Regions from separate parts of the Lelliottia sp. JS-SCA-14 genome, predicted to be linked through region 1. Evidence: predicted binding sites of a transcription regulator. Region 1 holds the regulator's gene; each other region holds the start of a gene.
The links. The regulator LexA, encoded in region 1, represses DNA repair genes until DNA is damaged. The targets are predictions, from matches to a motif close to TNCTGTATGTACATACAGNA.
Positions count from the first base shown of each region.

Region 2: the regulator LexA is predicted to act here: its motif matches at 7,455-7,474, upstream of dinG (ATP-dependent DNA helicase DinG).
Region 3: the regulator LexA is predicted to act here: its motif matches at 2,867-2,886, upstream of umuD (translesion error-prone DNA polymerase V autoproteolytic subunit).

Region 1 is NZ_CP141606.1:324,725-334,547, reverse strand. Features, by position in the region: gene dusA (tRNA dihydrouridine(20/20a) synthase DusA) at 1-49, opposite strand, end outside; gene traF (conjugal transfer protein TraF) at 131-1,441, opposite strand; gene U9O48_RS01525 (cupin domain-containing protein) at 1,608-2,096, opposite strand; gene zur (zinc uptake transcriptional repressor Zur) at 2,212-2,727, shown strand; gene U9O48_RS01515 (CsbD family protein) at 2,796-3,005, opposite strand; gene dinF (MATE family efflux transporter DinF) at 3,151-4,470, opposite strand; gene lexA (transcriptional repressor LexA) at 4,537-5,145, opposite strand; gene U9O48_RS01500 (diacylglycerol kinase) at 5,255-5,623, opposite strand; gene plsB (glycerol-3-phosphate 1-O-acyltransferase PlsB) at 5,778-8,189, shown strand; gene ubiA (4-hydroxybenzoate octaprenyltransferase) at 8,281-9,150, opposite strand; gene ubiC (chorismate lyase) at 9,163-9,660, opposite strand.
Region 2 is NZ_CP141606.1:1,573,696-1,583,518, forward strand. Features, by position in the region: gene U9O48_RS07420 (ABC transporter permease) at 1-922, opposite strand, end outside; gene U9O48_RS07425 (ATP-binding cassette domain-containing protein) at 912-2,651, opposite strand; gene hlyD (secretion protein HlyD) at 2,644-3,639, opposite strand; gene cecR (transcriptional regulator CecR) at 3,636-4,313, opposite strand; gene rhlE (ATP-dependent RNA helicase RhlE) at 4,547-5,941, shown strand; one part of gene U9O48_RS07445 (IS3 family transposase) at 6,014-6,491, shown strand; one part of gene U9O48_RS07445 (IS3 family transposase) at 6,491-7,377, shown strand; gene dinG (ATP-dependent DNA helicase DinG) at 7,489-9,666, shown strand; gene ybiB (DNA-binding protein YbiB) at 9,733-9,823, shown strand, end outside.
Region 3 is NZ_CP141607.1:292-10,114, forward strand. Features, by position in the region: gene U9O48_RS22850 (Y-family DNA polymerase) at 1,146-2,420, opposite strand; gene umuD (translesion error-prone DNA polymerase V autoproteolytic subunit) at 2,420-2,848, opposite strand; gene parM (plasmid segregation protein ParM domain-containing protein) at 3,082-4,050, shown strand; gene U9O48_RS22865 (plasmid partitioning/stability family protein) at 4,053-4,706, shown strand; gene U9O48_RS22870 (DUF1281 domain-containing protein) at 5,402-6,337, shown strand; gene U9O48_RS22875 (hypothetical protein) at 6,374-6,727, shown strand; gene U9O48_RS22880 (DNA methylase) at 7,108-7,788, shown strand; gene U9O48_RS22885 (hypothetical protein) at 7,788-8,009, shown strand; gene U9O48_RS22890 (DUF1380 family protein) at 8,060-8,473, shown strand; gene U9O48_RS22895 (hypothetical protein) at 8,524-9,306, shown strand; gene U9O48_RS22900 (antirestriction protein) at 9,703-9,823, shown strand, end outside.

The DNA.
Region 1 (9,823 bases):
CGATGGAAAAACGGTGTGCAGGGAAATTTGACTGTGATTCTGACGACATGGCGAAGTTTTAAGCATTTGGTGGAAAAGGGGCGCTACTATAGCACAAAGAAAAGCCGGAGGCGCATGGCCTCCGGTCGTCTTAGAAGGTGACGCTCAGCTGCGCGCCCGCGCCCCAGGTTTTGTCTTCCCCGTACAGGCCCATCAGATCCACATGGACCGCGTTGAACGGCGCAAAGCCAAGACCGCCGGTAAAGACGTTGCTGTCGTTGTCTTTCACGTCCGCACGATAACCGGCACGCACCGCCAGCCAGCTGAGGGGCGTGACTTCCGCACCGACGCCGACATACTGGGAGTTTTCTTCGCTTTTGAAGCCTTTGGTTTCGGTCAGATCGCCATCGGCGGTGAGCGTCACCAGATCGTTGTGCCAGGCCACGCCAGCGGTCACCAGCGGACGGATCTGGTAGGTATCTTTGTAGTTCACTTCCTCACCCGTGCGGCCATTACGAATGCGCACATCTTTGGTGTCGATATCACGCGACATCAGGTTTTGCCCGCTCAGGCCCACCGTCCAGTGCTCGCCAAAATCAGCGGTCACACCGGCATCGACGTTGAAACCGGTATCGTCCGTGCGATAGCGGCTGTTGTTCCAGTCATCGCTGTCGTAGGTGTAGATGGAGGTGGTGTAGTTATAGAGCCAGGTTTTTTGCAGCTTTGGCGTGATACCGACAGAGACCGGTACATCGGCGATATCAAACTGACGCGCCACCGCCACGCCGTAATCCGAGACAATTGCTGCCCGGCCAGACGCGGTGGAGTTGAGGTTTTTGGTGATTTGGTCCGAACCATTCAGGGCAGCATCCAGCGCGACGCTTCCGGCCACCAGTTTGCTGTTCTGGATACTGCGCAGATAATCAATATCCTGCTGGTCGATGGAAGAGCTGACGCGCGCGTGGGCGTAGCCTTTTGCCACAAAGGCAACCGCCAGAACATGGTTGGGAATGCTGACCGCAATTCCGGCACCGGCGTTAGCGCGGGCGGTTTTGCCTTTCAGATCGTCCAGTTCGTCAGCAAGATCTTTCGCCGCGCTCTGGAACTGGTTCACGGATCCTAAGGGATTGGCGATGATCTCAGCCGGTGTCAGGCTGTTGATCACATTGTCGTAGTGATCGACTTTATCGCTGATATCGTCGATCTGATCCTGCAGATTGTCTTTGTCGGTGATCTGCGCGCCGACCGAAGGCAGAATCACGGTAATGTCGTCATCCGGTTTTGCCTTTGCCAGCAGCGCCGGGTTTATGAAGGCTCCACTACCGTAATTGCCCGAAGCAACGCCCGTACCACCCATCGCGTCACTACGCGCTTCTGCCCAGGTATTAGCGGCGGACGCCTCGTTTGCCACAAACAGGGAGACAGCGATGCTAACCACCGAAAATTTTAAATGTTTTTTCACAGTATGCTCGTTTTATAGTCTGTTATTTAACAACCCTGTTATCTCTTAAACAGGGACGAACTATTGCTGTGAATAACATCAAAAAGACACGCTATTTCCTTAAGTTAAATCTTCCGGTTGGCCTGTTGTAATTTGTGACGGCCCTCAATATTTATAGAAGAGGAAATTATTTTCGCCCAGGTTTTCCGTCGTGCGGGCCAAAAAACTGCGGGGGATGGTCCACCCAGCGGTCCTCTCGGGTGGCGGCATACACCGGATTGAGCGGGTAATAGATGCGGTTGTGTTTTTTGTTCGCCTCACCCACGACCAGCAGCCGAACCTCTTCCTCGGTGTTGTTGATAAAGGTGTGGCAGACCCCGGTTCCGGCCGGAAAACCGACGCTGTCGCCCGGCTCAAGTTTCCATAAATAACCGTTAATCCATGCCTGCGGATGCCCTTCAATCACGAAGATAAACTCCTCTTCGTCGCTTTCGGCGTGGGGATAGGAAGTGCGACGGCCCGGCGGCAGGCGTTCATGGTGAATACCGATCCGCCCCAGCCCCAGTTTTCGGGCCAGCGGCGCGCCGATAGCGAAGAGTTCGTCACTGTCCGGGTAAGTCGAATCGTCGGCACCTTCGACGTCGCGCCAGTGTCGGATGCAGTCAGGTCTTTTCATTCTGTTTATTCCCTTGTTTCGATGCGTCAGGTATAGCACACCGTGGCGGATCTCGGCGTTTTCAGCAGAACATGGTAAAGTGAGGGTTTCCAGACTCCATACTCCGAGGTGCGACATGGACAAGACCACGATGCAAGATCTGCTGGCGCAAGCTGAAAAGCTCTGCGCTGAACGCAATGTGCGCCTGACCCCGCAGCGCCTTGAAGTGTTACGTCTGATGAGCCTGCAGCGCGGTGCCATCAGCGCCTACGATCTGCTCGACCTGCTGCGCGAAAGCGAGCCCCAGGCGAAACCGCCAACGGTCTATCGTGCGCTGGATTTCCTGCTGGAACAAGGGTTTGTGCATAAGGTTGAGTCGACAAACAGTTATGTGCTGTGCCATCTGTTCGATCAGCCAACGCACACTTCAGCCATGTTTATCTGCGATCGCTGCGGTGCGGTCAAAGAAGAAGGGGCGGAAGGCGTGGAAGACATCATGCATTCGCTGGCGGCGAAAATGGGCTTTGCCCTGCGCCATAACGTGATTGAAGCGCACGGGTTGTGCTCGGCGTGTGTCGAAGTGGAAGCCTGTCGCCATCAGGGCGAGTGCCAGCACGATCACTCCATTTTAGTGAAGAAAAAACCGCGCTAAAAACAAAGCGGGCGGCTGTTAAGCCGCCCTCAGGGATTGTACTTCCGTGTACAACGGGTAGAACTCTGTTACCAGCGGTAGTCGTTGCGTTTTTCCCAGTCAACGACCTCTTTTTCCGCCTGATCTTTCGCGTAGCCGTAACGTTCCTGAATCTTACCGACCAGCTGTTCGCGTTTACCTTCAATGACGGTCACGTCATCATCGGTCAGTTTACCCCACTGTTCTTTCGCTTTACCTTTGAACTGTTTCCAGTTACCGCCGATTTCGTCTTTATTCATAATCATATCCTCATCGTTCGGTTATCACGTAAAATTCGTGTCGTCCGTTACGTTCATTTCTGCTGGACGTGATATTAATTGTAGATAAGGATTTGGCAGACGTTGAGAGATTCAGAATCTTTAACCATTTCGTCAAACGAAGCCACTACGCAAACCAGGTATTGTTGCGCCAGTGGCGCCGCCAGATCACCGCCAGAGAGAGGCCGCGCAGAGCGAGGAACACCGCCAGGGCCAGCCACAAACCGTGATTGCCAAGCCAGGGCAGCGTGAAAAGCGTCAGGGCAAAACCGGCCGCCGCGACCGCCATGCTGTTGCGCATCTCGGCCCCGCGCGTCGCACCGATAAACATGCCGTCGAGCAGATAGCACCACACCCCCACCACCGGTAAAACGACCTGCCAGAGAATGTAGTGATTTGCCAGCTCGCGCAGCTCAGGCAGCGAGGTTAAGAGCGCCACAATATTCGTTCCGAACAAAGCGTAGACGAGCGCAAAGCTTAGCGCCACCAGGCCCGACTGCCGACAGGCCGCCCGCCACACCTCCTGCAACTGCCCCGTTTCGCGCGCACCGTACGCCTGCCCTGAATGGGCTTCAACCGCATAGGCAAACCCGTCCAGCGCGTAGGCGGTGAAGGTCAGCAGGGTCATGAGGACCGCGTTCACCGCCACGATCTCCGGCCCGAGCCGCGCGCCGAATACCGTCAGCGCGCCAAAGCAGAGTTGCAGCAGCAGCGAGCGGAGCATGATGTCGCGGTTAAGCGCCAGCAGTTTGCGGATATTGCCGTGCCACGCGGTTTTCAGCATCGCGAGTGTGATGCCACGCATCGCCAGCACGCGTTTCACCATCCACAGGCCGATGAAGAAGGTGCCGTATTCCGCGACAACCGTCGCCAGCGCGGCCCCCTGCACGTTCATGTGCAGGCCCATCACCAGCCACAGATCGAGCACGATATTGAGCAGGTTTCCCACCACCAGCAGGATCACCGGCGCGCGGGCGTACTGTACGCCGAGCAGCCAGCCGAGCAAAACGAGGTTAGCCAGCGACGCCGGGGCGCTGAGCCAGCGGATTTCAAGGAACCGTCGCGCCTGTTCGAGCACGGCTTCACTACCGCCGACGACGTGTAGAGCCAGATCGATTAGCGGCGTACGCAGCAAAACAATCAGCAGCCCTGCGCCGAGCGCGAGGATCAGTGGCTGGACCAGCGCACGAGCCAGACGAACCGGATCTTTAGCGCCAAACGCCTGGGCCGTCAGCCCGGTGGTGCTCATACGTAAAAAGAGCAGCAGCATAAAGAGGAAGCTGGTCGCCGTTGCGCCGATGGCCACGCCGCCGAGATAAACAGGGGAATCCAGATGGCCAATCACCGCCGTATCGACCAGCCCGAGCAGGGGAACGGTGATATTGGAGAAAATCATCGGCAGCGCGAGACGCCACAATGCCTTGTCTGAGGGAGTCAGCAGAGACATGAGAAAGTACCGGGAAAGATAAGAGACAGTCAGGCTGCGGAAAGACCGCAGCCTGTCAGAGAGACATTACAGCCATTCGCCGTTGCGGATCACGCCCACAGCCAGACCTTCGATGGAGAAAGACTGTTCGCGGAGATCGACCACAATCGGGGAGAACTCGCTGTTTTCTGGCAGCAGCTGTACCGTGTTGCCCTGTTTTTTCAGGCGTTTCACGGTCACTTCGTCGTCGATGCGCGCAACCACAACCTGGCCGTTACGCACATCCTGGGTTTTGTGAACTGCCAGCAGATCGCCGTCCAGAATGCCGATGTCTTTCATGGACATCCCGCTGACGCGCAGCAGGAAATCGGCACTGGGTTTGAACATCGCCGGATCGACCTGATAATGCCCTTCAATGTGTTGCTGTGCCAGCAGAGGCTCACCTGCTGCGACACGGCCCACCAGTGGCAGACCCTCTTCTTCTTCCACCAGCAGGCGAATGCCGCGTGACGCACCCGAAACAATCTCAAGGACGCCTTTACGCGCCAGCGCTTTGAGGTGCTCTTCAGCGGCATTTGGAGAACGGAAGCCCAGACGCTGCGCGATTTCCGCACGCGTTGGTGGCATTCCCGTCTGGCTGATGTGATCCCGAATAAGATCGAACACCTCTTGCTGTCTGGCCGTTAACGCTTTCATTCCGCCCCCTGGGTGTATATACAGTTATGCTGTGAGTATATACAGTCAAAGGTGATTTTGGAATCAAAAACTGCACAAAAAACCAGAGACTTATTCGATTCCTGAAGGCTTATCGAAAATGTGACCAAAGAAGCGTGATCCAGGTGATGGCAGCGATGATAATCGCCAGCAGCACAGCGGCAGAGCCCATATCTTTTGCGCGGCCCGAGAGTTCGTGGAAATCAGACCCGATGCGATCCACCACCGCTTCGATAGCACTGTTCAGAATTTCCACTATCATCACCAGAAGGACTGAACCAATGAGAAGCACGCGGGTAATAGGATCAACATCGAGGAAACAGGCGATGATTACCGCGACGACGGCGGCAACCCCCTCCTGGCGAAAAGCAGCTTCATTGATCCATGCGGCGCGGAAACCTTTCCATGAATATCCGGCAGCTTTGATGATTCGGGTTAACCCAGTGGTATTATTGGCCATTAAAAGAACCTTTTCTTAGATTTAGCGTCAGTAACTATAGCTGTAGCGCATTGCCATGCAGCCTGAAGTATGACCGGTAACAACAGAAATTTTGCGCGCTTTCTGTTATCCTTGCGCCGCATTTGCATTATTAACCAGAGGCTTTACATCGTTTATGTCCGGCTGGCCACGAATTTACTACAAATTACTTAATTTACCATTAAGCGTCCTGGTAAAAAGTAAGTCTATCCCGGCGGAACCCGCGCTGGAATTAGGGCTCGATACCTCGCGCCCAATTATGTACGTTTTGCCTTATAACTCGAAGGCAGACTTACTGACGCTGCGCGCCCAGTGTCTGGCGCACGACTTACCCGATCCGCTCGAACCCCTTGAGGTCGACGGAACGCTGCTGCCGCGCTACGTGTTTATTCACGGCGGGCCGCGCGTGTTCACCTATTACACGCCGAAAGAAGAGTCGATTAAGCTGTTCCATGACTACCTCGATCTGCACCGCAGCAACCCCAGCCTGGATGTCCAGATGGTGCCGGTGTCGGTGATGTTTGGTCGTCGTCCTGGACGTCAGAAAGGCGAAGAGAATCCGCCGCTGCGCATGCTGAACGGCATTCAGAAATTCTTTGCCGTCTCATGGCTGGGGCGCGACAGCTTTGTGCGTTTCTCCCCTTCCGTTTCGCTGCGCCGCATGGCGGATGAGCACGGCACGGATAAGATCATTGCGCAGAAACTGGCACGCGTGGCGCGTATGCACTTCGCCCGTCAGCGTCTGGCGGCCGTTGGCCCGCGCCTGCCAGCGCGTCAGGATCTGTTCAACAAACTGCTGGCCTCGAAAGCCATTGCTCGCGCCGTCGAAGACGAAGCGCGCAGCAAGAAAATCTCTCACGAGAAAGCCCAGCAGAACGCGATTGCCCTGATGGAAGAGATTGCGGCCAACTTCTCCTACGAGATGATCCGCCTTTCCGACCGTATCCTGAGCTTCACCTGGAACCGTCTCTATCAGGGGATTAACGTCCACAACGCCGAGCGCGTGCGCCAGCTGGCCCACGACGGCCACGAAATTGTCTATGTGCCTTGCCACCGCAGCCACATGGACTATCTGCTGCTGTCCTACGTCCTTTATCATCAGGGACTGGTGCCACCGCACATCGCCGCCGGTATCAACCTGAACTTCTGGCCAGCCGGCCCGATTTTCCGCCGTCTGGGTGCGTTCTTTATTCGTCGTACCTTCAAGGGCAACAAGCTCTACTCTACGGTGTTCCGCGAATATCTGGGCGAGCTGTTCAGCCGCGGCTATTCCGTTGAGTATTTCGTCGAAGGTGGCCGCTCTCGTACGGGCCGTCTGCTTGACCCGAAAACCGGCACCCTGTCGATGACCATTCAGGCGATGCTGCGCGGCGGTACGCGCCCTATTACGCTGGTGCCGATCTACATCGGTTACGAGCACGTGATGGAAGTGGGCACTTACGCCAAAGAGCTGCGCGGCGCGACCAAAGAGAAAGAGAGCCTGCCTCAGATGCTGAAAGGCCTGAGCAAGCTGCGCAATCTCGGTCAGGGCTACGTCAACTTTGGCGAACCGCTGCCGCTGATGACCTACCTGAATCAGCACGTTCCCGAGTGGCGCGAGTCTATCGATCCAATCGAAGCGATTCGCCCAGCCTGGCTGACGCCGACGGTGAATAACATCGCCGCCGATCTGATGGTGCGTATTAACAACGCCGGTGCGGCTAACGCGATGAACCTGTGCGTCACGGCGCTGCTGGCGTCTCGTCAACGTTCTCTGACGCGCGAACAGCTGACCGAACAGCTCGATTGCTACCTGGACATTATGCGTAATGTCCCGTATTCCGCCGACTCTACCGTTCCATCTGCGACCGCCGGTCAGCTGATCGACCACGCGCTGCAGATGAATAAGTTCGAAGTCGAGAAAGATACGATCGGTGACATCATCATTCTGCCGCGTGAGCAGGCGGTGCTGATGACCTACTATCGCAACAACATCGCTCATATGCTGATGCTGCCGTCCCTGATGGCGGCGATCATCACTCAGCACCGCCGCATTTCCCGTCAGGAACTGCTGCGTCACGTTGAGACGCTCTATCCGATGCTGAAAGCTGAGCTGTTCCTGAGTTGGAGCAACGAAGAGCTGGCCGTCGAGCTGGATAAACTGACCGCCGAGCTGTTGCGTCAGGGCCTGATCGCGGTGAAAGACGATGAGCTGCATATCAATCCGTCACGCTCCCGTACCCTGCAGCTGCTGGCAGCCGGTGCGCGTGAGACGCTGCAGCGCTACGCCATCACCTTCTGGCTGCTGAGCGCGAACCCGTCCATCAACCGTGGAACCCTGGAAAAAGAGAGCCGCACCCTGGCTCAGCGTCTGTCCGTGCTGCACGGCATTAACGCGCCTGAGTTCTTCGATAAAGCGGTGTTTAGCTCTCTGGTGCTGACGTTGCGTGATGAAGGCTATATCAGCGATGCGGAACCTGAAGAGACGATGCGGGTTTACCAGATGCTGGCGGAGTTGATTACGTCTGACGTTCGTTTGACGATTGAGAGTGCGACGCAGGACGAGTGATAAAAAAGCCGGGTGGCGGCTTCGCCTTACCCGGCCTACGATTTAGCACAACATGTAGGCCCGGTAAGCGTAGCGCCACCGGGCTTTTTTTTCAGGCAAAGTAACTCATCGCCAGCCCCAAAAACAGCACCAGCCCGACGTAGTTATTATTCAAAAACGCTTTGAAACAGGCTTCGCGCTCGCGGTTCGCAATCAGCTTCTGCTGATACACAAACAGCATTCCCGCCACCAGCACCGACCAGTAAAACTCCCAGTTCAGGGCGTTCAGATAGCCAATCAGCACCATCAGCCCTAACACGGCGACCTGCAAAATTCCGATGATCAGCTTATCGTGACGACCAAACAGAATCGCCGTCGACTTGATGCCAATTTTCAGATCGTCATCGCGGTCGACCATCGCGTACTGGGTGTCATACGCCACCGCCCACAGGATGTTGGCGAGGAACATCAGCCAGCAGCTTAAGGGTACAGATTCACTGACGGCGGCGAACGCCATCGGAATCGACCAGCCGAAGGCCGCGCCCAGCACCACCTGCGGCAGATGGGTATAGCGCTTCATAAACGGATAAACCCACGCCAGCGCCAGCGCCGCCACCGAGAGCAGAATCGTCATCGTGTTAAGCGTTAAGACCAGCAGGAAAGCGAGTAATACCAGCACCACAAACAGCGTGCGGGCCTCTTTCTCCGAGACCTGGCCGCTCGGCATCGGGCGGTTGGCGGTGCGTTTCACGTGACCGTCAAATTTGCGGTCGGCATAATCGTTCACCACACAGCCCGCGGCACGCATCAGCCAGACGCCGGCCACAAACACCGCCAGGATCCACAGCGGCGGCAAACCAGGGGTGGCGACCCACAGCGCCCATAGCGTTGGCCACAGCAGCAAAAAAGTGCCGATGGGTTTATCGGTGCGCATCAAGCGGTGAAAAGCCAGCAGCTTGTCCTGCGTCAGACTCCACTCCATTTTCAAATCCTCTTAGTACAACGGCGATGCAGGCAAAAAGAGTTCTGTCAGCATGAGCGGCTTGCCGCTTAAGCGCAGGCGGGAACGGCGTCCCCACAGGTCTGCATCGCGACCAATCTCAATAAAATCACGGGTGAGCTCAGACGACGTGAAAAGATAACGTCCCAGCGGGGTTTTACCCAACTGTTGCAGCGCCAGTTCCGGGCCGCACAGGGTCGATTCCGGGACCACCGTCCGCCCGGCAAGCCAGGGTTCACCGTCGGCGCAGAGTAAAATCTCGCGCAGCCAGTAGCGCTCCTCTTTCGGCAGCAGCGGCAGTTCACTGGCGACGTCTTCAGGCGCGACAAAGCCTTCCTGAATCAGCGTGACCGTGACTTTTTTCCCCTGCTGCTCAAAGCGTTTCGTCATGGAATCTTCCAGCAGCAGCCAGTCCAGCTGTTCCGGGTCAAGCGCGGGGATGTGTTCAAAATAGCGCAGCGCACGCAGTTGCGTTAGCGCAGGGTGTGACATGCCAGACTCTCCGATACATAACGTCTGGCTATTGTATCGCAGAAAAGCAGATTGGGGGCGGCCAAACGCGGTTTAGCGATCATTATCGCAACAGCGGTGCAACAGCTTTTTGCCGCACAAAAAAAAGTGCGCCCACTCAGGCGCACTAAACTACTGACAAAAT
Region 2 (9,823 bases), 1.2 Mb from region 1:
ACAGCATAATCGACGGCAGAAACGCGGCGTTCAGCGCCACCTGCGCGGCGTTAAACTGGTTGCGGGTGATGGTCGAAATCAGCAGGCCCATCCCCAGGGTGCTGAGTAAAAACAGGCTGGTGATGAAAAACAGCAAAATCAGCGAGCCGCGATAGGGCACACCAAGAATAAATACCGACACCAGCATGCAGAGCAGCATCGCCAGCATCCCGAGGAAGTAGTAGGGGATAAGCTTGCACAGCAGCAGCTCGACGCGCGTCACTTCCGTGGAGAGCAGCGCTTCCATGGTGCCGCGCTCCCATTCGCGGGCGATCACCAGCGAGGTGAGGATCGCCCCGATCACGGTCATGATAATGGTTATCGCGCCGGGAATAATAAAGTGCTGGCTGATGGCGGCGGGGTTAAACCAGTAGCGGGTTTGCACGTCGATCAGCGGCTCAAATTCTTCGCCTCTGTCTTCCGCCCGCTGCATCTGCCACAGCTGCCAGATCCCCTCGACGTAGCCCTGCACAAAGTTCGCGGTGTTCGGCTCGCTGCCGTCGGTGATCACCTGAATCGGCGCATCGGTACTGGCGCGCGCCATATTGGCGGCGAAATCAACGGGGATCACCACCAGGCCGCGAATCTTCCCGGCCTGCATCTTCTGAATCAGCTCCTGGCGGTTATCGCTGATCGTCGCGTCGATGTACGGCGAGCCGGTCATGGCGTGGGTGAAATCGAGCGCTTCCTCGCTCTGCTGCTCCAGTAAAATCCCGACCCGCAGCTTGCTGGAGTCGAGGTTAATCCCGTAGCCAAAGATAAACAGCAGCAGCAAGGGGATGACTACCGCAATCAGCCAGCTGCTCGGATCGCGCACGATCTGCCGCGTCTCTTTGATGCACAGGGCGCGCACTCGCCGCCAGGAAATCGCCTTAATGCTCATGGGCGTGCTCCTTATCCCAGTCGTTAATCAGGGTGATAAACGCCTGCTCCATAGTCGGATCGGGCTGCTCCTCGTCGGCGGCCTGGGCTTTTAAATCGTCCGGCGTGCCGTGGGCGATGAGCTTCCCGCGATAGACCAGCCCGATGCGGTCGCAATACTCCGCCTCGTCCATAAAGTGGGTGGTGACCATCACGGTGACGCCTTTCTCGACCATGCTGTTGATGTGCAGCCAAAACTCCCGGCGGGTGAGGGGATCGACGCCGGAAGTCGGTTCGTCGAGAAACAGAATATCTGGCTCGTGCATCAGAGAGCAGGCCAGCGCCAGACGCTGCTTAAAGCCGAGCGGCAGTTCGTCGGTGGCGTGTGAGGCGATATGGGTCAGGCCAAAAGCATCGCTCATGCGGGCGATTTTCTCGCTCTGCGCCCGCCCGCGCAGGCCGTAGACGCCGGAGAAAAAGCGCAGGTTCTGCTCAACGGTCAGGTTGCTGTAGAGGGAAAACTTCTGCGCCATATAACCCAGATGCTGGCGCGCCTTGCCGGAGCTCACTTTAAGATCCATATCCAGCACCAGCGCTTTACCGGATGTCGGCACCAGCAGGCCGCACATCATTTTAAAGGTGGTCGATTTCCCGGCGCCGTTCGGCCCCAGCAGACCAAAAATCTCTCCGCGCTTCACCGCAAAATTGACGTTATCCGTCGCGGCGAAATCCCCGAACTTTTTGGTTAAGGATTTAGCTTCAATCACTGTTTCACCGGGCGTGCCTTCTACGGTGTGCAAAATCGCGCCCAGCGGCGATTCGGAGGTACTCGCCCCGCCGAGCAGGTCGATAAAGGCATCTTCGAAGCGCGGGGCGGTCTCGTCGATCTCAATCTGCGGCATGCCCTGCGCCTGCCGAATGTCTTCCGCGGTGGCCTCTTTTTTGAGGATCACGCGCACCGAGCGCCCCTGAATCATCCCGTCGCTGACCTGCGGGAGTTTCAGCACCCGCTGCAACAGCTTGCGGTTGGTCTCGTCCGGGTTGTGCAGCAGGAAACAGCGCCCGGCCATCTGCTGCGTCAGCGCCGTCGGTTCGCCCTGATAGAGCAGCTCACCTTCGTTCATCAGCAGCACGTCGCGGCACTGTTCGGCCTCGTCGAGATAGGAGGTGCTCCAGAGGATCAGCATTCCGTCCCCGGCCAGCTCGTGGACCATCTGCCACAGTTCGCGGCGAGAGATCGGGTCGACGCCGACACCGGGCTCATCGAGCAGCAGCACTTTCGGCTCGCCGACCAGCGTACAGGCCAGCCCCAGCTTCTGCTTCATCCCGCCGGAGAGCTTACCCGCCAGCCGGTCGGTGAACGGTCCGAGCGAGGTAAATTCCAGCAGCCGGGCAAAGGTTTTCTCGCGGACTTCGCCGGTGACGCTGCGCAGATCGGCGTACAGCGTCAGGTTTTCCATCACCGTCAAATCTTCGTACAGGCCAAATTTCTGCGGCATGTAGCCGAGCATCGCGTGCAGCTCGCTGTCGTTTTTGATGGGATCAAGCCCCAGCACGCTGGCCGTGCCCTCATCGGGTTTGAGCAATCCGGCGAGCATGCGCATCAGCGTGGTTTTGCCTGCGCCATCGGGCCCGACCAGGCCGGTGACGTAGCCTTTTTGCAATGTACAGTTCAGCGGTGCGACGGCGGGTTTATCCATGCCCGCAAAGCGTTTCACCAGATTGTTGAGCTGGATAACCGCATCATTCATGTCGGTCCCCATCGTTGAATTTCACGGTAATCGGCATCCCCTGACGCAGCGCGTCGTCGGCGTCGGTGACGATAATGCGCAGGCGATAGACGAGGTCGGTGCGCAGATCCGGCGTTTCAACGGTTTTTGGCGTGAACTCGGCGGTAGGGGAGACAAACCCGACTTTCCCGTGGTACGGCTTATCGGGCCGTCCGTCGGTGTAGAGCAGCAGTTCGCGCCCCGGCTGGGCCTGATTCAGATTCGGTTCATCAATGTAAGCGCGCACCCACACCGGACGGGTGAGGGAGAGCGTCAGCACGGTGCTGCCTGCGCTCAACATGCTGCCGGGTTCAACCGCGCGGGTCATCAGCGTGCCGTTGGACGGGGCGACCAGCGTGGTGTCGTGCAGATCCAGCTCGGCCTGCGCCAGCTGCGCCTGAGCCTGTTCAAGATTCGCTTTCGCCTGGGCGATATCCTGCGGGCGGTTCCCGGTGCGGTACTGGCTTAACTTATCCTGGGCTGATTTCAGCGTCGCCTGAGCCTGATCGCGCGAGGAGCGGGCGTTTTCCAGGTCGTTGGCGGAGATGGTGCGGCTTTTCCACAGCCCCTGCTGGCGGTTGTAGAAGTTCTGCGCGTAATCGAATGCAGCCTGCGCCTGTTTCACCGCGGCGGCGGCCTGCGCCACTTCCTCATCGCGATAGCCCGCCAGCATCAGGTCATACTGCGCCTGAGCAACCGACACGCTGGCTTTGGCCTGCATCAGCGCATTTTTATACGGGGCTTGATCCAACTGGCCTAACGTCTGACCGGCGTTGATCGTGTCGCCTTCGTCCACGGTAAGGGACTCCAGCCGCCCGCCGACGCGGAAGCTCATATTCAGCGTGCGGATATCCACGTTGCCGTAGAGCGTCAGGCCGCGATCCTGCTGGCTCTGATACCACAGCCAGCCGCCGATCCCGGCTGCCAGCACAACAACCACCGCCAGGATGGCGACGACAGGTTTTTTCATGACTCCAGGCTCCTTTGCGTTAAACCTTGCAGGATCAGGTCGAGATGACAGGTGATGACCTGACTAATCTGCGCGGATTTTTCCTCATCGAATTGTGTCCAGCCCGTGCGCAGCAGGATGGTCTCCCGGCCCAGGCGAAAAGCAAGCACTTCGCCGAGCAGCGCATGGGTATGCAAAATGGTCTGTGTGTCGTTCGCATCGCGCCCGGTGTAGGCCGCAATCAGGTGCGTCAGATGGGTGTGCATCGGGGCAATCACCTGATCGTGGACCCGCTGATAGGCGGCGGTCGGCGAGAGTTGCTCGCGTGAGATAAACTTACTCAGGTTCAGGGTATCGTCGTGGGTGAGCAGGGCGATCATGTTGTTGCAGGCGTTCAGGATAAGCTGGCGAATGGCGGCGCGATCCGATGACGGCTCGCTCAGCAGCGCGGTGGCGGCGGCTACCTGATCGTGAAAACGACTGCCGATGAAATCGGCGATCCACTGGGCGCAGGCGAGATACAAATCTTCCTTCGAACCAAAATAGTAGGTGATGGCGGCGATGTTCTGCCCGGCCTGCGCGGCGATATCCCGGGTGGTGGCGTGCAGGCCATACTCGCCGAACTGGGCCAGTGCGGCGGCAATCAGCTGGCTTTTCGCCTGTTCACCTTTGGTGGTCGTCGGAGTTGGATTCATGGCGTCATTAAAAATTAATCAATCGATTGATTAAGATTATGTTTGAATTTTCACCTTGTCCAGTCGGGGTGGAGCAATATTTCGCTGATGAATCGCAGAGGGATATTTTATGCGCCATGTCACAAAACCTGCTACACTCCGCTGCTTCGCGACATTGTGGTTTTTGTCCTACTCGTTTCGTCTTATCTCCCTGAAAACTACACCTGTGACGGTCGGGGCGGTTCGGAGTTTTTATGTCTTTTGATACCCTTGGCCTGAACCCTGAAATTCTGCGCGCTGTTGCAGAGCAGGGCTACGTTGAGCCAACCCCAATCCAGCAGCAGGCGATCCCTGCGGTGCTGGAAGGCCGTGACCTGATGGCCAGTGCCCAGACCGGCACCGGTAAAACCGCAGGCTTCACGCTGCCGCTGCTGCAGCGTCTGGTTCAGAAAGAGCCGCACGCCAAAGGCCGTCGCCCGGTACGCGCGCTGATCCTGACCCCCACCCGTGAACTTGCCGCGCAGATCGGCGAGAACGTGCGTGAATACAGCCGTTACCTCGACATTCGCTCGCTGGTGGTTTTCGGCGGCGTGAGCATTAACCCACAGATGATGAAACTGCGCAGCGGCGTTGACGTTTTAGTCGCCACGCCGGGCCGTCTGCTGGATCTCGAACATCAGAATGCGGTCAAACTGGATCAGGTTGAAATCCTGGTGCTGGATGAAGCGGACCGTATGCTGGACATGGGCTTTATCCATGATATTCGCCGCGTGCTGGCAAAACTGCCTGCGCGTCGTCAGAACCTGCTGTTCTCCGCCACCTTCTCTGATGAGATCAAAGGTCTGGCGGAAAAACTGCTGCGTAACCCGCTGGAAATCGAAGTGGCGCGTCGCAACACCGCCTCTGAGCAAATCACCCAGCACGTTCACTTCGTTGATAAGAAGCGTAAGCGGGAACTGCTCTCCCAGATGATTGGCGAAGGCAATTGGCAGCAGGTGCTGGTCTTTACCCGTACCAAACACGGCGCTAACCACCTGGCAGAACAGCTGAACAAAGATGGCATCCGCAGTGCGGCCATCCACGGCAACAAGAGCCAGGGTGCACGTACCCGTGCGCTGGCTGATTTCAAATCCGGTGACATTCGCGTGCTGGTGGCGACGGATATCGCCGCGCGCGGTCTCGACATTGAAGAGCTGCCGCACGTCGTGAACTACGAGCTGCCGAACGTCCCGGAAGATTACGTTCACCGTATCGGTCGTACCGGCCGTGCGGCGGCCACCGGTGAAGCGCTCTCTCTGGTTTGCGTCGATGAACACAAACTGTTGCACGACATCGAACGTCTGCTGAAAAAAGAGATCCCACGCATCGCCCTCGAAGGCTATGAAGTGGATGCTTCCATCAAAGCGGAGCCGATCCAGAACGGTCGCCAGCAGCGTGGCGGCGGCGGTGGTCGTGGACAGGGCGCTGGCGGTCGTAGCCAACAGCCGCGCCGTTCAGAAGGTGGCGCACCGAAAGCCGCAGGCAAACCGCCGCGTCGCACCGGTGATGCCAAACCCGCCGGGGAAAACCCATGGCGCAGCGGGGAAGCGAAACCCGCAGGTGAAGGCCAACGCCGACGCCGCCCGCGTAAACCTGCTTCAGCGCAGTAATCTGGAAGCCCGGCCGTAAAGTGGACTGCACCCTAAAAGTTGGACACCCAACTGAGTAAGGTGCAGTTTTTTATGGCAAAGCCAAAATATTCCCTCGAAACCAGATTAGCTGTCGTCAATCACTACCTTGCCGGAAAAGATGGAACACATCGTACCGCTGAACGTTTTGGTGTTGAAAGAACATCAGTGCGACGCTGGGTAAGAGCCTGGCAACTCCACGGTATTGATGGCATTACCTGGAAAAATGACCGCCATTCTCCGGCGTTCCGGATTGCTGTCGTACGCACTGTTCTCGCTGAAGAACTTTCGATGCGCGAAGCTGCCGCACGGTTTAATATCTCCACTGAAACCGTTGTCCGGCACTGGGTGAATGTCTACAAAGACGCAGGTGAAAAAGGACTTCTGAGCATAAAACCTGGCCGGAGCAAGGACATGACAAAACCCAAAAAAACACCTCCACTTACCGATGCGGCGCTGGAAAAGTTATCTCCCGAAGAGTTGCGGGCTGAACTTCGTTACCTGCGCGCAGAGAATGCCTACCTAAAAAAGCTGAAGGCCTTAGTTCAAAGCGAGAAAAACGGCAGAAAGCCGCAATAATCAGTGAGCTAAGGCTGAAGTATGCGCTCAGTGATCTTCTGCGTGCAGCGGGCATGTCCCGCAGTACGTGGTATCACAATATAAATGCGCTGAAGCGAGTGGACAGGCATGCCGGGCTGAAAGACAAAATCAGAGAGATTTACCACTATCACAAAGGGCGTTATGGCTACCGCAGGATCACGCTCTCATTGAGAAAACTAGGGTTGTTGGTAAACCATAAAACAGTGCAGCGGCTGATGGCAGAGCTGTCGCTCCGCTCTCTGATAAGGGTGAAGAAATATCGTGCCTGGAAAGGTGAGGTGGGCAAGGCTGCACCCAATATCCTGGGCCGGAACTTCGGTGCATCGAAAGCCAATGAAAAATGGGTCACGGATGTCACCGAGTTCTCGGTGCAGGGTAAAAAGCTGTACCTGTCGCCGGTGCTGGACCTTTTTAACCGGGAAATCATCTCATACAGCCTGTCGGAAAGGCCGGTGATGGAGATGGTTAATACGATGCTGCATGATGCATTCTCAGTGCTCGAACCGGAGGATGCACCGTTGCTGCACACGGATCAGGGCTGGCAATATCGAATGGCAGGTTATCAGGCAAAGTTAAAGGCGAAGGGTATGACACAAAGCATGTCACGCAAGGGAAACTGCCTGGATAACGCGGTAATGGAGAACTTCTTCGGCACACTGAAATCGGAGTGTTTTTACCTGAACAGGTTCAGCAATCTGAATGAACTGAGGAAGGCGATAGAGGACTATATCCATTACTATAACAACGAGCGGATCAGTCTGAAATTAAAAGGCCTGAGTCCGGTAGAATACCGAACCCAGACCCCGATAGCCGCTTAACATGAACTGTCCAACTTTATGGGGTCAGTCCAAAGCCGGGCTTTTCTTTTTGCGACAACCCCGCGAACGTGCCACAATAGTGGCTGTTTATACAGTATTTCAGGTTCCCCGATGGCTTTAACCGCTGCGCTCAAAGCGCAAATTGCCGCCTGGTATAAGGCGTTGCAACAGCAGATCCCCGACTTTATTCCCCGAGCCCCGCAGCGGCAGATGATTGCCGATGTGGCGAAGACGCTCGCCGGAGACGACGGACGGCATCTGGCGATTGAAGCCCCGACCGGCGTCGGGAAAACCCTCTCCTATTTAATTCCTGGCATTGCGATTGCTCGCGAAGAGCAAAAAACGCTGGTGGTCAGCACCGCCAACGTGGCATTGCAGGATCAGATCTACAGCAAAGACCTGCCGCTGCTGCGCAAAATCATCCCTAAGCTGCGCTTCACCGCCGCGTTTGGACGCGGACGTTACGTCTGCCCGCGCAATCTGGCGGGGCTTGCCAGCACCGAAGCGACCCAGCAGGATCTGCTGGCGTTCCTCGACGATGACCTCACGCCGAACAACAAAGCCGAGCAGGAGCTGTGCGCGAAGCTCAAAGTCGATCTCGACGGCTACAAGTGGGACGGCCTGCGCGATCACACGGACAAAGCCATCAGCGATGACCTGTGGCGACGACTGAGCACCGATAAAGCCAGCTGTCTGAACCGCAACTGCCATTACTACCGCGAATGTCCGTTCTTCGTCGCGCGTCGTGAAATTCAGGAAGCGGAAGTGGTGGTGGCTAACCACGCGCTGGTGATGGCGGCGCTCGAGAGCGAATCGGTCCTGCCGGACCCGAAAAATCTCTTACTGGTCCTCGATGAAGGACACCATCTGCCGGACGTGGCGCGCGATGCCTTAGAAATGAGCGCGGAGATCACCGCCCCGTGGTTTCGTCTGCAGCTCGATCTGTTCTGCAAGCTGATTTCCACCTGCATGGAGCAGTTCCGCCCCAAAACCACGCCGCCGCTGGCGGTGCCTGAGCGGCTGAGTGCCCATTGCGAAGAGATTTACGCGTTAATCGCCTCGCTGAACACCATTCTCGATCTTTATCTGCCTGCGACTCAGGAGGCCGAACATCGTTTTGCGATGGGCGAACTGCCGGAGGAGATCATGGAGATCTGCAAACAGCTGGCGAAGCATCTGGAAAAACTGCGCGGGCTGGCGGAGATGTTCCTCAACGATCTCAGCGAAAAAACCGGCACCCATGACGTGGTGCGCGTGCATCGCGTGCTGCTGCAGATGAACCGCGCCCTGAGCATGTTTGAGAGCCAAAGCAAGCTGTGGCGGCTGGCGTCGATGGCTCAGGCCTCCGGCGCGCCGGTCACCAAGTGGGCGACGCGGGACGCCAAAGACGGACAAATTCATCTCTACTTCCACTGCGTGGGCATTCGCGTCAGCGATCAGCTGGAGAAGCTGATCTGGCGCAGCGTGCCGCACGTGGTCGTTACCTCCGCGACGCTGCGTTCCCTGAACAGCTTCTCGCGTTTGCAGGAGATGAGCGGTCTGAAAGAGAAAGCGGGCGACCGTTTTGTCTCACTGGATTCGCCGTTTAACCACTGCGAGCAGGGCAAACTGGTGATCCCAAAAATGCAGCACGAGCCGCTGATGGAGCACGAAGAGCAGCACATTGCCGAAATGGCCGCCTATTTCCGCGAGCAGGTCGAGAGCAAAAAATATCCCGGCATGCTGGTGCTGTTCGCCAGCAACCGCGCGATGCAGCTGTTTTTAACCTATGTCACCGACCTGCGTCTGTTGCTGCTCGTGCAGGGCGATCAGCCGCGCTACCGGCTGGTGGAAACCCATCGCAAGCGCATTGACGGCGGCGAGCGCAGCGTGCTCGTCGGCTTGCAGTCTTTTGCAGAAGGTCTGGATCTGAAGGGCGATTACCTGACCCAGGTGCACATCCATAAAATCGCCTTCCCGCCGATCGACAGCCCGGTGGTGATCACCGAAGGCGAGTGGCTCAAAAGCCTCAACCGCTATCCGTTCGAAGTGCAAAGCCTGCCCGCGGCGTCCTTCAACCTGATTCAGCAGGTGGGGCGACTGATCCGTAGCCACGGCTGCTGGGGCGAAATCGTCATTTATGATCGACGTCTGCTGACCAAAAACTACGGCCAGCGCCTGCTCAACGCACTGCCGGTATTCCCGATCGAGCAGCCCGACGTGCCGGAAGTGACAAAGCGTCCGACGCAAGTAGTGGCCGCGCGGAAAAAAGCGCCCGGCGCAAGACGCCGTAGTCCCGGCAGAAAATAAGCAACACTATCGTTGATGGCTTTATCAGGGCTATAGTGTGTCTATGATGTTGCCAGGAGAAATGTCGTGGATTATCGCAAAATTATCAAAGAGGTAGGCCGCGGGAAAAATCACGCCCGCGATCTGGATCAGGAAACTGCCCGCGCGCTGTACACCC
Region 3 (9,823 bases), on a different replicon from region 1:
CCAAAAAAGTCAGACAGATTCTTTTTGTTCAGGCAATGGTTGTAAATAAGACGGTCAACACCTTCAACACTATCATCTGAAACCGAAACTCTTGACGATGCCATCAGTGATTCTTTCAGCGAGATTTGTTCGCTCTTCATGCGTTGGCCGACAAGGGCGATCTTTTCAATCAGATTCATTTTTCCAATCCCTCTAACCTTAGATTTGTTTTTAAACGCATATGTGTAAACTTTACGTATAATGCGTTCATTTTCTATATATGCGTATAAGTGTACAGGTAATAATCATTAGGCGCTAACATTCTGTGTTCGATTTAGCTGATTTTTCGATTCAACGTGCATTTATTGGTGCTCAAATTTTATGTGTTCATCGCTTTGAAATTTGCAATGTGCATGCGATTAGTTTGGCGATTAAGGGGGTTAAACGGTGCTGAGGCAGGCATAACTTCCGAGGGTAGGTCTGGCGATTAAGGGGGTTAAACGGTGCTGAAGCAGGCATAACTCCCGAGGGCCGGTCTGGCGATTAAGGGGGTTAAACGGCGCTGAGGCGGGCATAACTCCCGAGACCGGTCTGGCGATTAAGGGGGTTAAACGGCGCTGAGGCGGGCATAACTCCCGAGACCGGTCTGGCGATTAAGGGGGTTAAACGGCGCTGAGGCGGGCATAACTCACGAGACCGGTCTGGCGATTAAGGGGGTTAAACGGTGCTGAGGCGGGCATAAGTCCCGAGGGCTGGTCTGGCGATTAAGGGGGTTAAACGGTGCTGAGGCGGGCATAACTCCCGAGGGCTGGTCTGGCGATTAAGGGGGTTAAACGGTGCTGAGACAGACATAACTCCCGAGGGCCGGTCTGGCGATTAAGGAGGTTAAACGGTGCTGAGGCAGACATAACTCCCGAGGGCTGGTCTGGCGATTAAGGGGGTTAAACGGTGCTGAGACAGACATAACTCCCGAGGGCCGGTCTGGCGATTAAGGGGGTTAAACGGCGCTGGGGAGGGAAAAATTCTTGAGGCCGGTCTGGTTACTAAGGTGAGGGTAAGTGGCGGTTAATAGGATAGTGTCCGCCATGAAAAGTGTAGATCTATCTGAATCACCAGTGTGGGTGATTTTCGACCACAATCTTAAACCAAATATAAATTCTATGATTTTAAGATATGCGCGCTATCGGAATATCACTCCACCGGGTGGTGTATGCAGGAAAAAGCATCTCTCTCTTCATTTGCCATTCCGGTGCAATCCCCCTGCCGGCAAACCATACCTTACCCATCCCAGAATGATTAATCTGATCCAGCACTTTCATTAGCTGATCGCTATCGGCATGGGGCTGAACTTCATCGAACAGATTCAGCTGTGATATGCCCGTCGGTGTAAAATCATTAAGCATAATTCCTGCTTTTGCAAATCGATGCCCCTCTCGCCAGATTCGATCAAGGGCTTTCATCGCTGCAGCAATAATGTCTCTTGTATCACGAGTAGGCGTCAGTAACTTTTCACTGGCTACATTCCCATAGTAGGGTTCGTTAATAGCGAAAGGCGATGTTTTGACGAACACCGAAATATGGCGGCAGTACTGACGCTCTCCACGGAGCTTTTCTGCAGCGCGCTCTGCGTACTGACATACTGCCTGTCTCATCGACTCATACGTTGTAATTCGCTCTCCGAACGATCTGCTGCAGATGATTTGCTGTTTAGCCGGTGGAGCTTCTTCCAGACTGATGCAGGATTCGCCGTTAAGCTCTCTGGCCGTACGCTCAAGAACAACGGAGAAGTTGCGCCGTATAAAAGAGGGATTCGCCTGTGCCAGCTGCAGTGCTGTGGTGATCCCCATTGTGGCCAGCTTTTTCGCTATACGATTTCCTACACCCCAGACTTCCGCTACAGGTTGCAACGATAACAGCTTCTCGGTACGGCGACGGTTATTCGGTGTTAAGACCAGAACACCACGAAACTGTGGCCATTCCTTAGAAGCCCACTGGGCGCTTTTAGCTAACGTTTTGCTGGGACCACCTCCAACTCCAATCGTCAGACCGGTCCCGGATTTGACGTGTTCGCGCAGCTGATGTCCAAACACCTCATAGTCTATACAGCTGTCAATACCACTGATGTCGAGAAACATTTCATCAATCGAATATTGCTCCACTCGGGGGGCCATTTCTTCAATATGGGCCATGACTCTGTTAGACAGGCTCGCATAAAGCTCATAATTACTGGAAAAAACATGAACCTTTTCCGTGAGCTGGGCATGTTTAAGCTGGAACCACGGCATTCCCATTTTTATATTTTGTAGCTTTGCGGGCCCGTTCCTGGCAATTACACAGCCATCGTTGTTGCTCAAAACGACGATGGGTTTGCCGCGTAAGTCAGGCCGGAAAACGCTTTCGCAGGAGGCGTAAAAACTGTTTACGTCGGCAAGAGCGAACATCAGCCTGCATTCCGGGTTTTATGAATGAACGACATCACCACACCAAAAACCTGCAGATGTTCTGGATCAGGGTAAAGGGTAGGGTAGGCAGGGTTCATCGGTTGCAGGGCCAGCTGAGGAGTCAGCAACAGTCTCTTAACTGTGAATTCACCGTCAATTTCAGCGATGACGATATCCCCATGCATTGCCCGCTCCGCTTTATCCACGATCATCAAATCACCACTGTGCAGCCCAAGATCATTCATTGAGTCACCCAGGGCCCGGACAAAGTACGTGGAGCTGCGCCGCCGGATACAGTAGTCGTTCAGATCGAGTTCTGCTTCGGTGTAATCGGCAGCCGGCGACGGGAAGCCGGCCGGGCAGCACTCTGTATAGAGTGGTGCAGTTTGGGTTTCCGGAGTGGATGTCGGTGTGATGAATCGCAGCATAGTCAACCTTCAAAATATTACTGTTTATTTATCCAGTATATCAGGGCGTAGAGATTATTCCAGACCCCTTAAGATGCTCAGATTGAGCTGATTAATACGCTGAAATATCGATATTAATCATTTTTAGGTGTTTTGATTAGCTCAAATTGAGCTAAATATATTTACATGAATGGTTTTTGGTGTATCATTTAACTCAATTTGAGCGCAACTAAAATTCCAAAATGAGGAACATGATGAACGTTTACTGCGATGATGGTTCCACCAACGTAAAACTGGCCTGGTTTGCTGATGACAAGCTGAAGACTTCGCTCTCTCCAAATTCTTTCCGTCATGGCTGGAAAGTCGATTTCGGTGGCACGGCGTTTAACTACCGGGTAGGGGCACTGAAATACACCTGGGACAGCGTAAGCCGGGATGCGGTGTCGACCACGAATGTGGAGTATCAGTACGGGGATCTTAATCTTCTTGCTGTGCACCATGCTTTACTGAACAGTGGGCTGCCTCCACAGCCTGTGACGCTGACCGTTACACTCCCACTGAGCGAGTACTATGATCATGACTGTCAGAAAAACGAGGAAAACATCCGCCGTAAAAAGGAAAACCTGCTGCGTGCCATCGAGCTCAACAGAGGCGAGGCTTTCACGGTTAATGATGTCATCGTGATGCCGGAATCCTTGCCGGCAGCGTTCAGCCGCCTGGCAGAACTGAAGCCGGGACCTGGTGAGACTACGCTGATTATTGACCTCGGTGGCACCACGCTGGATGCCGGTGTCATTGTGGGTCAGTTTGAAGATATCAGCGCCGTGCACGGTGACCCGTCTGTCGGGGTTTCTCAGGTCACCCGGGCTGCGCAGGCAGCACTGCGTTCTGCAGACAGTGAAACAAGTCCGCTGATCGCAGACCAGATTATTCGCGGGCGAAAAGATCGTGCATTTCTCGACAGCATCATTAATGATGCATCCAGAATTGACTATGTTATTGACAAAATTGAAGAAGCAATCGGGTCTCTGGGTGCCCGGGTTGTCAGTGAACTGACCCGCTTCAGAAGCGTGAATCGCGTGCTGCTTACCGGTGGTGGCGCACCGTTGATTGAAGGGGCCATCCGCCAGGCCTGGCCACTTGCAGCGGATCGCATCGAGATTATTTCCGATCCCCAACTGGCCCTGGCTCGTGAGATTGCGCTTTATCAGAAAGAGGACTGACTGTGCCTGCCGGCAAATATTCGCTCTACCTGTATCAAGATGACTGCCGTGACATGCAGACCCGGGAAACCATCGAGGGGGTTTCCCAACCGCTGCGCGGTGAGTTCCTGCGCGCCACGGCAATTTCCGGAGCGGTGTTGTACCGTATCGATGTGCGGCTGCCGGCTGCACTGGCATCACTGTTTGTCAGCCCGCTGTTGCCCGGGCAACTGACAGGCCTGTTGTCACTGTTGTCCGGTAACGGGGCTGCAGCTGCGGGGGAGGGGGCTGATGTTCTTTATTCCTGGAAAGCCGGGAAATATTCAGGCTCTGCTGAGCGGCGTCGCTTTAATCTGATCCTGAACGACGATGAGAGTTCAACGTTGCTGACGCAGCTGCTTGATGATGCCTCGAGCCGGCAACGTGGAACATTACTCCGTGAACTGGTGATAGCCGGGTGCGCACTGCATGATCTGGACAGCCGTTTTCCACGACTGTTGTCCAGCATGCCGGAACCACCGGCAACAATCGATGAGCTGAGTTTGCTGGCTGGTAAACTTCTGGGTCAGGCGGCGCCGGTGAAGCCGCCTGAAAACATCGATGCAGCTGCCGCTCCCGTCGTGGAGCCCGCAACTGGCCGGGATGTCCTCCGGCAAAATATGAAGAAACTGCTGTAAATCTCCTGTCCTGAGAGCGTGCAATGCCGTCAGATGGCGTATTGCACGGCTCTTATCACACCTTCTCCTGTGCTCTTTGTTCTCTGCATGTGACCTGTACCGAACCGGTAACAGACACAACCGACTGGTTGAATAGTGAGCAGTGAAGTTCGCACTGCAGGGAATGGACTCTGCAGCTGCTTATCCACAGGCTGTCCTGCCGATTACTGACCTGCTTTGTGGACAAGTCATCGCAGATAATTTCCCGTCAGCAGTGCACCTGCGGTCGTAGCCATTTTTTGCGCCTGCAGCTGCCGTTCCGGCATCGCTCTTTCACTGGCCACCTTCGGCGGCCGCTAAGGAAAGCCGGTGAACCGGCCTGTCCGCACCTCCGTATGCCGGGACTCCGTAGATGCCTGTCTGACGCGCCCCGATGCGCCATGTAGTCGGCGCACCTGCCTGCAGCGACGTGTTTTCCACTTTATTCCCGGCTCCTGGCAGCGGCTGACGCCGTGCCCTGTACACTAACCCGGGCCGCGTTGCCAACAAGGCACGTTGCTCTCCCGTACTCACCCGTTCGCAGCATTCCGGCACATTCAGTCCGGAATGCTTTGCGCTGCGGCTTGCGTCGGGGCCTTGTTTTCACCGCTCTACTCCCGGGTTGTTTCCCGGTCACGGCGTAGCCGGATCGAGATAACTTTAACCGAGGAGTAAACATGCCTAACTGGTGCTGCAACCGACTTTCTTTCACTGGCCATGCTGATGACATTGCCCGTCTCCATCGTCTGGCCAATGCCGAATTTACCCCGTGGCATCGCATTGCCGTTATGCAGGGCATACAGCTCTTTTGTGCAGGCGCTGCCGGGTTGTTGCAGGTAACGGAAGAGTCCGAATACGCGCCATACCCGGCGCTCATCGCGAGTGGCCGAGGCGTCATTTCACCTGAGAACCTCGCCTTTACCCGCTGGTTCGGGTTGCTGAAAACCTGCATCCGGCTTGATGAGGCCAGCTGCAGCCAGTTGCATCAGCTGTGGCTCGACAGCGGAATTCAGCATCGCCTCTGGGAAACGCTGAATGATGAACAGCAGAGCGTAATCAGCACTCTCTACAACCGTAAGCACAGCGACTGGCATGGCATGTTTGCGCGCAATGATGCCGGGGAGTGGTGGGACAAACTTTGTCGAGGTGACGGGAAAGAGAGCGAAATACAGCCGCTCGACCTGCGTATGGTTGTGCCGGTACGCCTGGATATCGAAATCAATGGCTTTAACGGCGGGGTGCTTGAAGGTATTCCGTCATCGTACAGCGAGTACATAGCGCTGTTCGGCGTGAAATGGCCAGTCGGTTACGAGCTGAATGTGTCCTTCCACAGCGAAACATGCATCCAGATTGATTTCGATACGCCGTGGAGCGCACCGAATGATGACGTTCTGGCAGAGATGAGCCAGCAGTTCAACTGCACCCTTGAGCACTGGTACGCCGGGCAGGGCTGTGACTTCTGTGGGTACGGTCACTTCGAGGCGGGCGAAAAAACGGAAGAACTGATCGATTCGCTTGTCTGGGAGGATATCGACTGCGATGAAGAGGAGCGCTACGCCGGGGTTATTGGTCCTGAGTGGATTATCAACAATGTGGCCAACTTCGGCGGCTGACCGGGAGGAGGGCGGGGAAACCCGCCCGGAACAGGTATGCAAAAAGCAGAGGTCTCAATGAACTGGTTAGCCAGCTTTACTGTCCGGGTGACAGAAACTGAAATCGATACGCACCACATTATCTCCGCCGACAGCGAACAGCTGGCCGAACGGGGTGTTCAGGAGATGGGGCGCACATGGTGGGAAATGTTGGAGGAAGAAGTGGATGGCTGCTGCTGGCGGTTTCCTGAAGGTGAGGTGAGCTATTTCTCGCTGGTTCCGCTGGCTGATGTCGAAACCCGCATCCTGCTGGATTTGAAGTTTCTCGATCGGTGGTGTGTGACAGTGTCACAGGAAACACCCCGGATTTGCGATGTGTATGGCTGTCACTGGAGCTATTTCCGGCGATAAAAAGGAGGGTATCAGGCGAGAGGCTGCCTGATACCGCTTTTTCCCGACAAAATGGATGTCGCTGCGCTCCTTTTTTACCCGCTCCCCTCGAGGGGTTTCAACTGCCTGGTGCCAGTGTGCAACGACCGTCGTTTAAGGGACGGGCGTTTTTTCCGCGGCTGTTCCGCGCCAGTGATATTTTGCGCGAACCAGCCGCATTTTATAAGGCGCGCCCTTCAAGCCACTTTCGCGGCATATCCTCGCCGCCAGAAGATGCGGCTGCGGTATTCCACGGTTGGCCTGACCCTTCTCCGGTCGTTGCGTACTTGCCCCAGGCAGCAGGGAACGGGGACCACAAGGGTCCCCTCCTGTCGCCCCATGCCACCGCAGGAGGGCTTGTTATGTCACGATTCATCCAGGGCAATTCCGTCCAGATTATGTCCACATTCCCGAACAAATCCGTCGATTTCATTCTGACCGATCCGCCGTACCTCGTCGGCTTTCGCGACCGCCAGGGGCGCACGATCGCCGGTGATGTGACCGACGAATGGTTACAACCGGCGTGCCGCGAAATGTATCGCGTACTCAAAGACGACTCGCTTATGGTCAGTTTCTACGGCTGGAACCGCGTGGACCGTTTTCTGGCCGAGTGGAAAGCCGCCGGGTTTAAAGTGGTCGGCCACCTGGTCTTCACCAAAAGCTACTCCTCCAAAAAAGCCTATGTCGGCTACCGCCATGAGTGCGCTTATCTGCTGGCAAAAGGCCGTCCGCGTCTGCCGGACAACCCGCTGCCGGATGTGATGGAGTTTAAGTACACCGGCAACCGTCACCACCCGACAGAAAAGCCTGTCACCAGCCTGCAACCGTTGATCGAGAGCTTCACACATAAGAACGCCATCGTTCTCGATCCGTTTGCTGGCTCAGGCTCTACGTGCGTCGCCGCCGCACAGGCCGGCCGCCGTTACATCGGGATTGAGCTGCTGCCGGAGTACCACCGGGCCGGGGTGAATCGCCTTGCCGCTGTTGCGCGCGCGATGCTCCAGCCCGCCGCTAACGACGCGTATCTGCCGGAGGCCGCGTAATGAATTATGCAGGTCTGGAAGATCTCCGCACGGACGTGGCGAGCCTGGCAAACACCATGTGCGACCTGCGTACCACCCTGAACGCGCTGGAACGCCGTTACCGGTTTGATTCTGAGGCACTGGCAGAGCGCCTGGCCCGTCAGACCTTATGCCGTGCCAACGTGCTGTTTATGCAGGCCTATAACGAAATCCTTGAGCTGGACGCCTGCTTTAAAGACTGAACCCTGCCGGGGAACTGCCCCCGGCAACCACCTTAACCGGAGATAAAACTATGTACGGAACCCGAAAGGAACTTACCCGCGAACTGAAGGACGCATTTGTTGCCGATGAACCGCTTGCGTTACTGGTCTGGACGACCGAAAGCATCAAAAGCTGGTTGCGCGCGCACGGTATTACCGAAAGCGAGGCCGCAGAAGTGCTGATTGGTATCGGCAATTTACCGATGCGCGATCACCAGTCTGACGGTGTTTCCTTTGACACTATTGCGAACCTGCTAAACGGTGTCAGATCACAATCGCGCCCGATTAATGTGCCTGCCGATGTGCTTATGCCCCTCAGTGAGTCGGCCGAGCGTGCGCTGAAAACCATCCGGGAAATGGAAACGGATTGTGAGCTTCCCGCCTCCGATTATGTCGATGGCGCGTTTGCAGATGTGGCGCTGCTGCGCGAGTTGCTGGCAGCTTAAGGGCAAATTGTCACGCCGCCTGGCGGCGTGACGGTTAACGGAGAAGAAGCATGATTTCAGAATGTACCTTTGACGCACTAGTGACCTGTCGCGGAAACGACCTGTTACGCGCCCAGGCCTGGCCGGAAAATGCCGAAGTGGCGACCGATGCCCGCCCGGGCTGGGTGAATGTCTTCGCCCGTTTCACCGGCGATGAACTGGCGACGCTGCTGATTAACCTGAGTGCCGGCAACGGCCTGACACAGCTACAGCGCCAGCGCCTGAATGCCGCCGCCCTGAAACTTCGCGGAACGGAAGCCTCAATGGTGATTTATGGCGACCGCTATGTGGCGCCGGAGACACCAGGGAGTAATGCCCGCATTAACTTTCCATTTGCCGGGGAATGGCTGAATGATCCGGAAATTGCCGCCGTGCGGGAGTGTATTACCCGTGCCGTGCTGACGATTTGCCGCCAGGTGCTGAATGACTCGCGGATGATCCGCCAGGCTCTGACGCCGCTTGTCATGCCCCGGATTTTTGAACGGCAGACCCGTCATTTCCGGGTGGTGGTGGACGAAAGCGACGATGAAAACTGGCTGGGCACAGATGAACCTGACGAGGTAAAGCGGGTGCTCGATGCGATCCTGAACCAGGGGGCGCGTTACTGCGCCATTCGGGTGACGATTGTCCACGAACTCACTGAAACGATTGTGGCCTGGACACCGATGGCCGATGTGCTGCGGGTACCGGGAGAGCCGCCGCGCCGGTGGTTTGAACGGGACTGCCTGCGCGATGCGGTCCGACTGGCCCGGCAGGAGCTGCGGGGGATCCTGAACATGAACAATAAAGACTGAGCGGGCGGGGCAGGGAAGCCCCGGACTGGCGGGAATGATTCGGATGTCGCTGGCTCCGCTGTATGCCGGCACCCGCCTCCGGCCGATGCCGGGAGGACTGAAATATGTGGCCGCGGTGCGGTGGCGGGTAGTGCCGTGCATCCATCGTAGCCCGGCCGCCTGGGATACAAGGGTAAAGCTACGCCGCGGCGGTCACCCGGTCCCTCAGTCACTCCGGACGTGATTTTCCCGTTGTTCGTTCGCTCAGGTTTCGCTCTCTCTCCGTTCAACTCCCGTCCTCCACTCCCTCGGGCTGCGGCTTCCCTTGCGCCCTTGCATCCCAGGCTTTAACGCCGGGCTTTTATGGATGCACGGCACTACCCGGTGTCGCGGCCTATGTGATTTCGGAGGTTTACAATGCAAACTCAAACCCGCGCAGTTGTCCTGAATGTTGAAGAAACCGATCGCCTGTCTTTTATGCCGTATATGTTCGGTGACGATTTTATGGTTGCCGAAATGCAGATTTACGCGCTGGCAC